DNA from 2 places in the Mesobacillus sp. LC4 genome. Region 2 is predicted to be linked to the other one. Evidence: a T-box and tRNA genes for the amino acid it is inferred to sense, from the RefSeq annotation. Region 2 holds a T-box; the other holds one or more tRNA genes.
The links. The T-box of region 2 lies ahead of AB5I83_RS00505 (valine--tRNA ligase). A T-box ahead of a tRNA ligase gene usually reads a tRNA of that ligase, here a tRNA-Val.

Region 1 (8,163 bases), on a different contig from region 2:
AACCTGGAACTTGTCACAATAACCACGTTTTCTTGACAGCCTTGACTTCCACAACCTGAAACCTGTCACAATAACAGCTCTCCCTAAAGCTTTTGACTTGTTCCATGCTAAGGACCATAGACTAATCAAGAATAGAAACTATCTTTTTAGCAAAAGCAGCTAGTTCAAGCTTTTCAAGTGTTTGGCAATACTCAAATTCTATGTTTCCAACAGATGGTGCCTCTATCTCCCTAAGATATTCTACGACTTTAATATCATCAAACCATTCTCCTGCCTCTGCCTCTGGATGCAGGAGGTTTTTCCATACATTTTGCAATGAGGGACTATAAATCCTTCTTGCACCTGGTTTTAGCATGCATGAACGCAATTTAATTTCATATTTAAGTCCTGGGCTTCCTTCATGTATATCATTGAAGATATGAGGCCAGTAATCTTTTCTTGAACCAGTATGCGGATGCAACCTTGCCCACTCTTCCACCTTTTTCAGTAGTTCATCATCAAATAGAACGGCATAAAGTCTCTTACCCAATTGGATTCTTTCACGCAATGACTCGAATTGGTTCACTGTCTGGCCAGCCAATTTAATAACACCATAATCATTGTATGGGAAAAGAATTTGATTGAAGGACAAAACATCCTGTAATTCAAACTCAAGGGTATTAAATACCTCTTTGATATATTTTTGATCCCGAATGATTCTATTTTCTATATAATGCTGTTCATTGATGATCAAGCCGATTGTGAGCAAAGATGGATTGGAAGATTTCCAGAAGTGATCCCAAATCGCTTCCATAAAAAAAGAAACATTCAGGTGTGAAAGGAGACTGAACAGCGGTTCTTTCCTCTTCAGACTTTCCTCATAGAGCAGAAGCTGTGGATAGGCATCCTGGAAGATCAGCCAATTCCCTCGTTCAAGGACTAAGAAGTAGGATTCCTTTTCGCCTTTGGATAAAAGTCTTTTTAAAAGCTCAGCTTTTAAATCAGTCATGCTCCATCCACCATTCCGTGAAACCATATGGGCCAGGAATGCCCAGTGAATTTCCGGATGCTTCAAATAAAAGTCCAAATATGCTTTCGTTCTTGTGATATTATTTCCATTTAGTTGTTTGGTCTTCCTCTTTATTTCAATAATGATTTTTTTCTCTTCTGCAGTAGGGTTCCTTACCTGCTTCACCTTCTGCCTTTTTTGTAAATTACCCTTGATTACTTCAATTGGTGACTTTATTCTTTTTTTTAAAAAGGAAATGATCCATTCCCCCTTTTCAACCGGTTATTTTAGTATAAGAATATGAAGGAATATTTCTGATAATAACCAGTCAACGTACAATGCTTTGCTCGAAGATTCCCGATAATCCTCGGCCTCTTACTAATCCAAGTTCCTTAAACCCTAATTGCCCATATGATAAATGCGGAATGCATTTTTCTTTAGGGAGGAATAGGATGTTTTACCATGTAAAAGAGTTACAATATCAAGCAAAACCAGATCGGCCTGATCCTGTTTATGCCAGAAAACTTCAAGAAGTGCTCGGTGGACAGTTCGGGGAAATTTCGGTGGCTATGCAATATCTTTTTCAAGGGTGGAATACGCGGGGAGATGGAAAGTATCGGGATCTTTTAATGGATACCGGAACAGAAGAATTGGCCCATATCGAAATGCTATCCACCATGATCGCCAGGCTCTTGGATGGGGCACCTGTTGGAGCACAAGAGGAAGCGGCAAAGGATCCGATGATGAAAGCGATTTTAGGAGGAATGAATCCGCAACATATCATCGTATCAGGATTAGGCGCTATGCCTGCTGACAGTGTCGGAAACCGGTGGACTGCAGCTTACATCGCCGCGAGCGGCAACCTTCTTGCTGACTTCAGGGCTAATCTGAATGCTGAGTCCCAGGGAAGGCTCCAGGTTGCCAGACTATATTATGAAACGACAGACCGAGGAGTAAGGGATATGCTATCCTGGCTGCTGGCAAGGGATACTATGCACCAAAATCAGTGGATCGCAGCAATAAAAGAATTGGAAGCAAAGGAAAATGTAGTGGTACCGAGCACCTTCCCGAAACACCTAGAAAAACAGGAAGTTTCCTATGTGCTATTTAACCTTTCAGAGGGAGACGAAAGTGCTGCTGGCAGATGGGCAAGCGGAACGAGTATGGATGGCCTGGGCGCATTCCAATATGTCCAGAATCCGGCTCCATTTGGTCCAAAACCAAAGCTAAAACCAGCACCACCTTATGTTTTCAATACACCTCCTGCTGTTTTACACACTGAGCAGATCCCGCCAAACTTAATCTAAAAAAAGTTGGTGAATGCAAAAAAAGCTTCAATCCTTAAAAAAGGATTGAAGCTTTTTAGTATGATTCCTACTGGGTTCGAACCAGCGACCTCTACCCTGTCAAGGTAGCGCTCTCCCAGCTGAGCTAAGGAATCCTATTGTGTTTGTCCTGTTTAGTGAGGACATTTACTAATATATACTGAAATGATGGGATTGTCAATAATATATTGCATAAAAAAACTGTTTTACGAATTTTTCATTGCCTCTATAACTCTATAAATGTACGAATCTTCATGGGGTACAAAGTCTCTCTTTGTAACAAGCAAACTACTTTGTTTCTTTTCTTGTTCCCCACTGGACAGAAAACCTTCTGCTTTTATTTTCTGCTTCTTACCAGACCATAGATTTATGAATTCAGACATGCTTGTCATCATAATGCCCGAGACCTCTTCCCTTTGCAGGTCGTAATGATCGAATGGGATATGCTTGTCATATAAAAACACATGGCATAATTCATTATCAAGAAATCCGGGACTTTTCAATGAATCTTTGATTACTCCTAATGACTTCAGATCCTCCAGGGACAATTCAATCCCAAGTTCCTCTTTCACTTCTCTTAAACCATCCAAATAGGTTTCCTCTGCAAGAATGTGACCCGCTGCAGTAATATCCAACAAATTGGGATAATCTTTTTTGTCTGAGCTGCGGACTTGAAAAAAAATAAAGTGCTCATCTCCGATCTTCTCAGTAAACCAGCAATGAAAGGTCTCATGCCAATGCCCTTCTCTATGTACTTCCGCTCTAGTGGCGGTTCCTCTTGCGTTCCCATTTTCATCAAATGTCTTAAGCAGTTCTTTTTCCATGATTCCACCTCCGAGTAAATTATACCATTAATATTATACGAACAAGCGTTCTAAAAATGGTTGAATAAAGAACTTGTGTTCGGGTATAATGGATATATAAATTATAAGGAGCGAGAGCATATGAAAAGCCTGCTTGAAAGATCGCTTAAGGAAAAACTTGCTGTGGAGATGATTTATCTTGCAGCAAATAACGAAATTACCCAACGCAGAATAATCGTAAAAGAAATGCACGAACATTATTTTAAAGCTTTCTGTTTTCTTAGAAATGCTGACCGCCTTTTCAAAAAGGAAAACATCTTGTCGGTTATGCTCGAAAGGGGAAAATTGCTTAAATCAAGCTAAAAAAAGAAGCCCTTTAGCTAGGACTCCTTTTTATCTTCATTAATTTGCGGTCTTTTGTTTCACTGATTCTTTATCCTTGATGATCACTTGTAGTGCAACAAGGAGTATGAATAGACCAAGACCAATCATATCTGTCATACCTTCTGGATAGATCAGCATAATACCTGCTACCAATCCAAGCACTCTTTCCCACCAGAATAATTTCCTCAGCCAGTAACCGATAATACCGGCACCAATTGCCAGCATACCTGAAATGGCGGTAAACACGACCCAGATCAAGTACGTCCAGGTTGTATCGATCATAAGAAGTTCAGGAGACAACACGAACATATAAGGTATGATGAAAGCGGCAATTGCCAGCTTAGCAGAATTCACACCGGTACGCAGTGGTTCTCCGCCCGACACTCCCGCAGCTGCAAATGCTGCCAGCGCAACCGGAGGCGTGATATCGGCAATGATACCGAAATAGAAAACAAATAAGTGAGCAGACAAATCTGGGATACCCAAAAGGATGATCGCAGGTGCGGCAATTGTCGATGTAATAACATAGTTGGCCGTCGTTGGCGAACCCATCCCCAGAACAATTGCTGCAAGCATCGTAAACATCAAGGTCGGAATCAAGTAACCGCCTGAAAGGTCAAGTAAGCCATTTGCAAGCTTCAATCCAAGTCCTGTCTTCGTTACGACACCAACAATGATACCTGCAGCTGCTGTAGCAGCCGCAACTCCCAATGCTGTCCTCGCACCGTCGACAAGCGCATCAATCGCATCTTTAAAACCGATTCTCGTCTCTTTGCTAAAAGCACTGACGATAATTGTCGATAGGATTGACCAAAGGGCAGCACGCATGATACTCATACCGCTTACCATCAAAAGAATGACAATCAAGATTGGCAAAAGAAGATAAATCTTTTTAAGCACTTCTTTTCTGTCGGGCATTTCTTCGTCACTTAAACCGCGCAGCCCAATTCTCTTTGCTTCGAAGTGTGTCATGATCCAGATTCCAGTAAAATATAATAATGCCGGAATGGTTGCTGCTTTGGCAATTTCCCAATAAGTAATTCCGCCACCGATGAATTCAACCATGAGGAACGCAGCCGCTCCCATGATTGGCGGCATGAGCTGCCCACCAGTTGATGCCGCTGCTTCGACAGCACCGGCAAATTCTTTGCGGTAGCCAAGCTTTTTCATCATTGGAATCGTAAATGAACCGGAAGTAACAACGTTAGCCACTGAGCTTCCGCTGATTGTTCCCTGCAGGGCGCTGGAGAAAATCGCAACCTTGGCTGGTCCACCAGTACTTTTACCTGCAACGGCAACAGCAAGATCATTGAAATATTGTCCTACCCCTGTCTTTACGAGGAATGCACCGAACAATAGAAATAAGAAAATAAATGTTGATGAAACCCCCAGCGGAGTTCCCAGAATACCTTCCGTCGTAAAGAACATTGTCTGGACAAGAGATTCCAAATCCAGTCCCCTGTGGGCTAAGAAACCTGGCATATAAGGTCCATAAAGGGCATAAGCCATAAATAAAGCTGCGATAATGGTAATCGGCAAGCCAACCGTCCTTCGTGTCGCTTCAAGAACCAGCAGGATCGCAGCGATCCCAATGTAGAAGTCCATTGGTGTCAAACGGCCGACACGGTTTACGAGGTCATCGATCATCATTGGCCAATAAGCACCGACAGCAACCGCAATCACTGCCAATAGCAAGTCATACCATGCTACTTTTTTCACCTTGAGGTTCTTCTTCCTTGCCGGGAACAGCAAGAAAATAAGCGCTAGAGCGAATCCCAGGTGGATTGAACGCTGGAGCTGGGCAGTCAAAACACCAAATATCGAGGTGTACAGCTGGAATAACGAGAAAGCCAGAAGTCCGAAGAAGACAATCCATCCCATCTTACCTGCCAATTTTCTAGTTGCGGCCTCCGGATCATACTTTTCCAAAAGCTCTTGTTGTTTTTCTTGAGATACCATTTCTTCATTTGTCGTCAAGGATATTCACTCCTTCCAATTGCTTCAATAAACTAATTTTCTCAATCTTTATCCGTACCCTGGATCCAGGCTCAATCGCCTTCGACAAAGGATATGTTATGTCTTCATAAATCAGGGTGTGGTTTGCCCGGACTTGGCCAAGCCGCATATCGAAATGAGAGAATTCCCTGGCCATATTTGTAATATAATATTTGCCATCCTTCATTTCAAAGTTCTCACCATCCGCAATTTCAGATGGCATACCAATTGCAAAATCTTCATACTCGAGTTCATATTGTCTGATTTTATCGCTTTCGGTAACTTTATAGCTTTCTATCACATCTGACAGATGAATCGAATGCGTATACTTTATTTTAAAGGTTTCCCCTGCATCAATCGGTACATAGCAGAGTATATCATTACTTTCTGGTGCAAGAAAAACTAGAGCTTTTTTGTATGGGATATTGATTGAGATAAAAATAAAAATGATGAGGGCAGACAGAACGAAGATTTTTAGTTTATTCCCGTTTTTTTTCATATCACTAGCCTCGCCTGTCCATTGTCTCCAATGGAGTTCTTTCGTTATTACAGTAAAAAATAGACCGGTTGGAAGTTCGGTCTATCCTGCCTGGGTTGTCACCCATGTGGCCTTCTTGTAAAAAGCCTTCTTTAAGATGAAGTGACCGGACTATGCCCCTAGGACACGGTCCGGCCAATTTCTTTCTTACTCTTACTCAGCTGCTTTTATACCTTTTTCATCATAGTATTTCTGTGCACCTTGGTGGACTTCGATACCAACACCGTTAAGTGCATTTTCAGGCTTAATTTGCTTAGCTTTCGCGTGTGTCACCTGATCAAGATTTTCGAAAATTGACTTTGTGATGTCATATACAAGATCCTCAGAAAGGTCTGCTTTTACTACGAGCATCGCAAGAACTGCCACTGTCGGCACTTCAGAATCTAGCTTGTAAGTTCCAGAAGGTACAACTTCTTTAGCGTAGTATGGGTACTTTTCAATTAACTCTTCAGCTTTGTCAGCTTCAACTGGGACAATAACAACCTTTTCTGTTGCAGATAATTCTTCAACAGCAGCTGTAGGTGTTCCAGCTGTTACGAAAGCAGCATCGATGTTGCCATCTTTGATTCCGTTAACAGACTCATCAAAGCTTAAGTCCTGCTTTTCAATATCATCAAGTGATAGTCCATAAACTTCAAGGATTTGTTCAGCATTCGCTGCTGTACCAGAACCTGGTGCACCAATTGAGACTTTTTTGCCTTTAAGGTCCGCTACAGATTTAATCCCTGATTTTTCAGTTGTAACGATTTGAATCGTTTCAGGGTAAAGTGTACCGATTGCCTTGATGTTATCAATTTTATTTCCGTCAAACATCAGTTTACCTTCCGTTGCGTAGGAAGCGATGTCAGTTTGTGTGAAGGCGATTTCACCTTTATTGTCTTTAATGCTCTGCATATTCTCTGCAGAAGCTCCTGTTGTTTCAGCATTTGTGCTAACCCCTGTTGCGTCAGATACAATCTTGGCAAATGATCCGCCCAACGGGAAGTATGTACCACCCGTACCACCAGTAAGGATGCTCATGTATTTTGGCTTTTCTTCTGATTTTCCTTCTCCGTCGCCCTCTTCGTCAGAGCCGCCTCCGCCGCCACATGCAGCCAGGACCATTGAAAGGACCAGCATCAATGCAGAGAATAAAAGAAACTTTCTTTTTTTCATCAGAATTCCCCCTTATAGAAATAGAATTGTTCAACATAATCTTAACATAAGACTTCACACAATTGTCAAACATGTTACTTGCTTACTATATTTCTTTCACGCTAAAAGTAGATTGCCAAAAAAGCTTTTTTAAAATACATATGCTAAAATCTTAGTGATGAAACACTAGATCATTGTTGTTTGGAGGTAAATGAATGGATTTTCCAATGGGCAAAATAGAAGAAATCGTATTTAAAAGCAAGGAACTCGGAGAAGAAGTGACCATGCTGGTTTACTTGCCTGCCAACTATTCTCCCTTATATAAATATTCATTGCTGATTGCACAGGATGGCCGGGACTATTTCCAGTTAGGACGCATCGGAAGGATTGCAGACGAACTCCTTGGCAAAAAGGAAATTGAAAACGTCATCATCGTAGGGATTCCGTATGAATCGGTTGAGGACAGGCGGCGCAAATATCACCCAAAAGGAGAGCAGCATCAAGCCTATATCCGTTTTCTGGCTCATGAGCTTGTACCTTATTTGGATGAACAATATCCCACCTACCAAATGGGCATGGGCCGCGCATTGATTGGTGATTCCCTCGCAGCTACCGTTTCGTTGCTCGCAGCACTACAGTATCCGCACACATTTGGAAGAGTACTCCTTCAGTCTCCATATGTAAATGAAGATGTATTTTCGGCCGTTGAGGATTTCCGTCAACCCGAATTGCTTAACATTTACCACACTGTCGGAGAGCAAGAAACAGACGTAAAGACTAGTTCATCCAAAAATAAAGACTTCCTTACACCCAACAGGGAGCTTTCAAAGATATTCAAGAAAAAAGGGTTTGGCTATTTTTACGATGAGTTCAGCGGGGATCACACATGGACTTATTGGCAGCCTGACCTTAAAAGGGCTATAAAACAAGTGTTTTCATAAAATATGCTTCTTTATATTATATATTTAGAAAATTTGTTATAATGAATGGTAAATC
Region 2 (8,163 bases):
GCCGAGGAGGCTCACGGACTGCCCGCGGAAAGCGAAGTGCCTGGAACGAAAATCAACAGCCTTGATTAACAGAGCAAAGAATACTTTGTTTTAAGGGATCTATCATGACTTCTAAAGAATATATCATTCTATGTGTCAAGTACTGGACACAGCCAACCCCTTTTTATGTTCTAAATTATCATAAAAGTAAATACAGACTCATAAAGTGTTAATGACATAGTGATTTTACGTTTAAGGAATGAAAGGAGGAGTCGCTTTGTCTCAGGGGAATCAATCGTGCCTGCGATTTTCATTAGAAGAGTCTGTGTGGTTTCAAAGAGGACAGGAAGTCGCGGAGCTTGTCTCGATTTCACTCGATCCGAATATAACCATCCAGGAAAATGAACAATACGTATCCATTCGCGGATCGCTGGAGTTGACTGGGGATTATACATGCCGTGAACAGCAGCAAGAGGTTGATGATCAGATCTCAGCTCTTAAGTATGTGCATTCTGTGATGGAGAGGGAAGAAGGAGTCTATGAGTTCCTTCATCGTTTCCCGGTGGATATCACAATTCCTAAAAATCGGATTGAGAGCATTTATGACATTGATATTCAAGTAGAAGGATTTGATTATGAGTTCCCAGAATCAGACCGCCTGAAGCTGAATGCAGACCTAGCCATCACGGGCTTGTACGGCGAACAGCAGCATGAAGCCGAAGAGGATGCTGATAGTGAAGAGGCACAGGAACTGGAAGTCAGCTACAGGGAGGCTACTGCAGAAGTTGACGTCGAGGTTGAAACAGAAGCAGGTGCAGCAAATGATAGCCAGGAAGAAAGAGAGGAAGCAGACTTCCCAGAAGCTCCAGCCTATTCGTTTGTCCAGCAAAATGAGACTTTGAGTCAACAAGAAGAAGATACCTATGAAGAAGAACTTTATGCCCCTTTCAGGGCTGAAGCGAAGAAAACTGCTGCCGTAGAGGGCGCCTCGGAATCCGAACAACAGGCTCAACGAGAACCAGAGCTGGAATATGCTCTAAGTGATTTCAGAGGTGAACAGAAGCCCATAATGGAAGTCGAGGTTGAGGAAGAGGAGGTCGAGCTGGAGGCACCAGAAGAGCCAGTCTCAGAAAGTATGCCAGCCGAAGTGGAAGAGTCTCCCGAAAGCTCATCCTCTCCAGTATTGAAAAAGAAGAAGCCGAACATGAAACAAGGCATTTCCATTGCTGAATTCTTAGCGCGTAAGGAAGAAGAAACAGAAGTTGCTAAAATAAGAGTATGCATTGTTCAGCAAGGCGACTCGCTTCAATCGATTTCCGAACGCTATGATGTGCCAGTCCAGCAGCTTCTCCGGGTCAATCATCTGAGCATCGACCATGAAGTTCATGAAGGCCAGGTACTATATGTTCCTGGAGTAGCGGTTCATAATAATTAAATAAACATTTATATTTAGCAACGCCTTGTCCAAAAGGAGGCTGGTTGTCAGGGCTGGCTTGGCTGCTGGCTGGGATTGCTATAGCTTTTAGCATGGGCAGGTGTCTGACACCTGCCCAGCTGTATTTATTCGAGAATAAAAAGGTATAATCGTTAATTCGAGAATTGTCCAGCTACAGCGCCTAGCCCCTCGAGTCACTTCGGTCCGCCCAATGAAGTCAAAGAACGACTTCACCGGTCGGCCCTCCAGCGCTTGTCGGGGCTGACCAAGGCGCTTACGCTTTCTAAATATGAAATTCAGAAAGTAGGCGAGAGACCGATGGATGATCGCAATTTTTTAAAAGAAGAATCGGCAGTGTTAAAACAATACCCTATTAATCCGTATTTTGCAGAGGATTTTGGCAAAGTGAAAAAGGTCTATGCGAATTCAGGCACTTACGCTTTGAAGAAAATCCACCCGCATGAATCAACAGATTTTATCAAACATATCCAGCATCTTTACCAAAAAGGCTATAACAGGATTGTTCCAGTCTACCCGGCAAATGACGGACGTTATGCGGTACTGCATAATAAGTCACTGTACTATTTAATGCCGTGGATCCCGAATGAGACGAGAGAGGACCAGTCACAAAGACACCAGCAGCTGTTCAGGGAATTGGCGAGGATGCATACTTTATCAGTCAAGGAACTGGAAATCAGTGAAGAAGTGAAGCAGGAGCATTATGAAAAGACGTTAAAAGAATGGGAAAAGGAAGAAGAATTCATCAACGGATTCCTTGAAAGCTGTGAGGACAGAGTATATATGTCACCGTTTGAACTGACGTTCTGCCTGTATTATATACAGATCCGCCAGGCAATGCAGTTCGCTAAGCAAAAACTGGAGTCATGGAATGAAAAGACGAAGGTGCAAAAGAAAACGAGGACGGTAACTCTTCATGGTAAGGTATCTCCTGAACATTTCCTGTTCGATGAAAGGGGCTACGGATATTTCATCAATTTCGAGAAGGCCAGGCAAGGCTCGCCAATCCAGGATTTGCTTCCATTCCTGGCAAGGTCGCTGAAAACCCAGCCGAAGTATGGAGATGAAGTCATAGACTGGATCTATGTCTATTTAAAATACTTTCCATTCCGAGAGGATGAAATGCAGCTGTTCATGAGTTATCTGGCTTTTCCGTCAGGCATTATCCGTGTTGCGGAAATGTACCATCAGCGCAAAGTGGAAGTGGATGAAAGGAAGTTTGTCCAAAAACTGCAGCGGCAGTATTGGCTTTTGAGCAATACAGGCTACGTGGTGACCAAGATTGACGAAATGGAAAAACAAAAAGAACAGGCAAAACAAGAAGGAGCCCAGAGCTAAAAGATGCTCCAGGGCTCCTTAAATCATTTCGAATTTGATTGCCAGTGCAATCAGGATGAAAATTGTTAGCAAGAATACATCAAATGTTGACGGAAAAAACAGGGTGCGTATACCCTGGAAAACACAAAAAGGAATAATGAGCTGAGCGCATACTGCCCGTGCTGTCCTCGCCCACTTCGGGAGTGTATAAGGATTATACCTTCGTCTCTTCATCGTCATCCCTCCAAACAATCAGGTATCCCTTTTTCCATTCTATGAGTGACTTGCCCAAAATGTGCTTATTGCTCGCACATTAAGGTTCAAAAAGTATAAAATAATAAAAAATAGGAAATGATGATTGACGTCAATCCACTTTTTTGGGTAGTATATCTAGTATACAAAACACATAATAAAGCAAAGCTTTGACAGGGAAGAGTACATGAGCAGCCAGCTTCAAGAGAGGGAGTCCATTAGCTGGGAGGACTTCTAAGCCGGAACCATGGAAGGTCGCCCTTGAGCATCGCCTGGGAACGGATTTCTCTCAGTAACAGGCGACGGTGAAGAACCGTTATCCGTATTTGAGCCAGCAGCAGAACTCAGTTTTTACCGTTGCTGGGAAAAAAGGTGGTACCGCGAACAAACTCCATTCGTCCTTTTATGGCGAATGGAGTTTTTTATTTTTCAGGAAATGAATGGAGGAAAAATGATGGAAGAGAATTTGTCTATGCCGACTAAATACGATCCGTCTTCGATCGAGCAAGGACGTTATGAATGGTGGATCAAAGGTAAGTTTTTCGAAGCGAAGGACGATGATACGAAAAAGACTTATACAATTGTCATCCCGCCGCCAAACGTAACTGGAAAGCTGCATCTTGGCCATGCGTGGGATACAGCGCTTCAGGATATCCTGACACGAATGAAGCGCATGCAGGGATATGACGTATTATGGCTCCCGGGAATGGACCATGCGGGCATCGCAACACAGGCAAAGGTTGATGAAAAACTGCGCAGCCAGGGAATCAATCGCTACGAACTGGGCCGTGAAAAATTCCTTGACGAAGCTTGGAAGTGGAAAGAGGAATACGCACAACATATCCGCACACAATGGTCAAAGCTTGGATTAGGGCTTGATTACAGCCGTGAGCGCTTTACTTTGGATGAGGGATTATCAAAGGCTGTAAAAGAAGTTTTCGTTTCTTTATACCGCAAAGGCCTGATCTACCGCGGCGAATACATCATCAACTGGGATCCGGCAGCGAAAACGGCTTTATCTGATATCGAGGTTATCCACAAAGATGTCCAGGGTGCTTTTTATCATATGAGATATCCTCTGGCAGATGGCAGCGGCCATATCGAAATCGCAACGACAAGACCGGAAACGATGCTTGGCGATACAGCGGTTGCTGTCCATCCAGAAGATGACCGCTACAAGCATTTGATCGGCAAGACTGTCACCCTGCCAATCGTCGGCCGTGAGATCCCGATTGTAGGCGATGATTATGTCGATATGGAATTTGGATCAGGCGCCGTTAAAATCACGCCTGCACATGACCCTAATGACTTTGAAATCGGCAACCGCCATAACCTTGAAAGAGTTCTTGTCATGAACGAAGATGGCTCAATGAATGCTAAAGCCGGCAAGTATCAGGGAATGGATCGCTTCGAGTGCCGCAAGCAAATCGTCAAGGACCTTCAGGATGCTGGCGTATTGTTCAAGATTGAAGAGCATATGCACTCTGTAGGTCACTCTGAGCGCAGTGGTGCAGTAGTCGAGCCATATCTATCCACTCAATGGTTCGTTAAAATGCAGCCGCTTGCCGATGAAGCAGTCGCTCTTCAGAGTAAAGAAGAGAAGGTCAACTTTGTCCCTGAGCGTTTTGAAAACACCTATATGCGCTGGATGGAAAATATCCGTGACTGGTGTATTTCCCGTCAGCTATGGTGGGGCCACCGCATCCCTGCCTGGTACCATAAAGAAACAGGTGAGGTATACGTTGACCATGAACCGCCGGCAGACCCTGAGAACTGGGAACAGGATAATGACGTTCTTGATACATGGTTCAGCTCAGCGCTATGGCCATTCTCGACAATGGGCTGGCCGAATGAAGAAGCAGCTGATTTCAAGCGCTATTACCCGACAGCCGCCCTAGTAACCGGCTATGATATTATCTTCTTCTGGGTTTCAAGGATGATTTTCCAGGGACTAGAATTCACAGAACAGAGGCCATTCAAGGATGTATTGATCCACGGACTCGTTCGTGCAGAAGATGGCCGTAAGATGAGTAAGTCACTAGGAAACGGTGTTGATCCGATGGATGTCATCGACCAGTACGGCGCCGACTCGCTCCGCTACTTCCTGACAACAGGAAGCTCACCGGGGCAGGATCTTCGTTACAGCACCGAAAAGGTTGAGGCAACTTGGAACTTCGCGAATAAAATTTGGAACGCATCCCGTTTTGCGTTGATGAATATGAATGGCCTTAAATATGAAGAAATCGATTTGAGCGGCGAGAAATCAGTTGCCGACAAGTGGATTTTGACAAGATTGAATGAAACAATCGAGACTGTGACAAGACTTTCAGACCGTTATGAGTTTGGTGAGGTTGGCCGAGCACTTTACAACTTCATCTGGGATGACTTCTGTGACTGGTATATCGAGATGGCAAAGCTTCCGCTCTACGGCGAAGACGAAGCTGCCAAGAAGACGACAAGGTCCATTCTTGCATACGTTCTAGACAACACGATGCGCCTGTTGCATCCCTTCATGCCATTCATTACCGAAGAAATCTGGCAGAACCTGCCTCATGAAGGGGAGTCCATCACGGTTGCAAGCTGGCCGCAGGTTGACCCTGCTTTAACTGATAAAGAAGCAGCAGATGATATGAAGCTTCTAGTTGAAGTCATCCGTGCGGTAAGGAATATTCGCTCTGAGGTGAACACACCTCTAAGCAAGAAGGTAGATATGTTCCTGAAGGCAAAGGATGAAAAGACATTAAGCATGCTTGAAAGTAACCGTGGCTATATCGTTCGTTTCTGTAATCCAGAGAACCTGGAAATCGGACTTGAAGTCAACGCTCCTGAAAAAGCGATGACAGCAGTTGCTACAGGACTTGAAATCATCATGCCACTTGAAGGCTTGATCAATATTGATGAAGAAATCGCCCGCCTTCAAAAAGAAAAAGAGAAGCTGGATAAAGAAGTAGAACGTGTCCAGAAGAAGCTGGCTAATGAAGGCTTTGTCAAGAAAGCTCCTGAAAAGGTCATCGATGAAGAACGCGCGAAGGAAAAAGACTATCTGGAAAAACGTGCAGCAGTCGAAGCGCGCATCAATGAATTAAGAAACTAAAAATAGTAACTCTGAAGACGAACCATTTTGGTTCGTCTTCATCTTGAATTGAGGTGTTTATATATGTTTGAAACATATGAGCAAGCAATTGAATGGATCCATGCAAGGCTGCGTCTGGGAATGAAGCCAGGCCTTTCCAGAATGGAATGGATGCTTGAAAGGCTGGAGCATCCTGAAAGAAGGATCAAGACCATCCATGTTGGCGGCACGAACGGAAAAGGCTCGACCGTCACCTTTCTGCGCTCGATCCTGCAGACAGCTGGATTCAGGGTCGGCACGTTTACTTCGCCATATTTTGAACAATTCAATGAGCGTATCAGTATTAACGGCCACCCAATCAGTGACGAAGAATTGGTTGAGCTGACAAATGTGATCAAGCCGCTTGCTGATGAGCTGGATCATACCGAATTAGGCGGACCGACTGAATTTGAAGTGATCACCGCAATGTCCATTTATTATTTCGCCAAAATGTCTCCTGTTGATGTCGTCATTTATGAAGTGGGACTTGGCGGGCGTTTTGATTCGACCAATGTCATTCACCCGCTGCTATCGATCATCACCAGCATCGGCCTCGATCATACGGCAATCCTCGGTGATACATATGAACAAATAGCGTTTGAAAAAGCAGGAATCATCAAGAACGGTGTAAGCGTCATAACTGGAGTGAAACAGCCTGAAGCACTTGATGTTATTAAAAGAAAAGCACTAGAAGGTAAGTCCCCCATCTACCATCTGGGGAATGAATTCACAGCAAGTTCTAGGGAATCTTTGGAGCGTGGAGAAAAATTCACTTTTTCAAGCATGTTCGGCCAAATTCAGGACCTAAGTACCTCAATGATCGGTTCCTATCAGGTGGACAATGCTGCCTGTGCTGTAATGGCCAGCCAGGTCCTTGCAAGCTACTATTCGTTTATGATTGAGGAAGAGCATATCAGGGATGGGCTTATTCAAGCTTACTGGCCTGGACGTCTTGAGGTTTTAAGTGAGGATCCTTTAGTCCTGATCGATGGGGCTCATAATGAAGAAGGAATCAATGCGCTCGCAAGTGAAATTAAATCTCGATTTGCCGATAAAAAGATTAGTATCCTATTTGCAGCCCTGAAAGATAAAAAGTTGGACAAGATGATTGCAAGTCTAGAAGAGGCTGCTGACCAACTTACTTTTACAACCTTCGACTTTCCTCGTGCAGCTTCTGCGGAAGATTTAATGGAAGTTGGACCGAACGATGGAAATAAACAAATCGCAAATGATTATCAAGACTTTCTCTCTATGAAAATAAATGATTTGACTAAAGATGAAATCCTGATTGTCACAGGCTCTCTTTACTTTTTATCCGAGGCAAAGCCTTTCATAATGAACGTGTTGAAAAATAAATAAGAAAATTATGACATTGAACAAAAAGTTTGCTAAACTATTTAAAAAGTGCGACTTTTTACCCAGGAAGGAGGTGGATAGATAAAGATGACTCCCATGATCAAAAAATCAATATGGTTCAGCTGGCTGCTGATCGTGCCGGTTGGACTCTGGGTGACTTATCAAGTCTATCCGCCTCCAAGTGATCTACCTGTGTGGGAAGTTTTTGCCTTCCTTTTATTGATGGCTGTCGTGGCTGCCATGCCAATGGTTGTCAACAATACGCCAATCTTCCTGATCCAATGGGTGTCGCTAGCAGTATTCCTGACATACGGCATCTTTGTGGAAATGGTTTTGATGCAAATTTCTGTGCTGATATTGTTAATGAGACTTCGTGTCCAAAAGTCCGACACATATAGGTTCCCGCTGAATTCGTTAATGTTCTTTATTGTTTCATTAGTGAGCGGATTAATTTTTTACGCCCTTGGAGGGACACATGGAGAACATTTGGCCGACGATCCATATACTTATATTTTGGGAACGGTCTATGGAATTAGCAATTATGGAGTGAATACTTTATTCCTGATCCTTCTGCAAGCCATCGTCCTTAAACTGAAGGGACCTTATTTCGGAAAAGATTTCATTTGGGAAACCGTTACGACTTTGATCACATTCCCTGTAGGATTCATCCTTTATGAACTATACCAAAGTGAAA

Region 1: it encodes a tRNA-Val, which carries the amino acid that the T-box ahead of AB5I83_RS00505 (valine--tRNA ligase) is inferred to sense. The anticodon was not compared.

Annotation. Positions count from the first base shown of each region.
Region 1 is NZ_JBGCUB010000004.1:293,778-301,940, reverse strand. Features, by position in the region: gene AB5I83_RS14830 (DUF2515 domain-containing protein) at 122-1,174, opposite strand; gene AB5I83_RS14825 (manganese catalase family protein) at 1,441-2,295, shown strand; tRNA gene AB5I83_RS14820 (tRNA-Val) at 2,357-2,429, opposite strand; gene AB5I83_RS14815 (NUDIX hydrolase) at 2,520-3,137, opposite strand; gene AB5I83_RS14810 (hypothetical protein) at 3,258-3,479, shown strand; gene AB5I83_RS14805 (TRAP transporter permease) at 3,519-5,459, opposite strand; gene AB5I83_RS14800 (DUF1850 domain-containing protein) at 5,464-5,994, opposite strand; gene AB5I83_RS14795 (TAXI family TRAP transporter solute-binding subunit) at 6,187-7,188, opposite strand; gene AB5I83_RS14790 (alpha/beta hydrolase) at 7,383-8,108, shown strand.
Region 2 is NZ_JBGCUB010000001.1:105,744-113,906, forward strand. Features, by position in the region: gene spoVID (stage VI sporulation protein D) at 257-1,414, shown strand; gene ysxE (spore coat protein YsxE) at 1,733-2,770, shown strand; gene AB5I83_RS00500 (hypothetical protein) at 2,789-2,983, opposite strand; T-box leader at 3,163-3,407, shown strand; gene AB5I83_RS00505 (valine--tRNA ligase) at 3,453-6,095, shown strand; gene AB5I83_RS00510 (bifunctional folylpolyglutamate synthase/dihydrofolate synthase) at 6,159-7,472, shown strand; gene AB5I83_RS00515 (sensor domain-containing diguanylate cyclase) at 7,557-8,163, shown strand, end outside.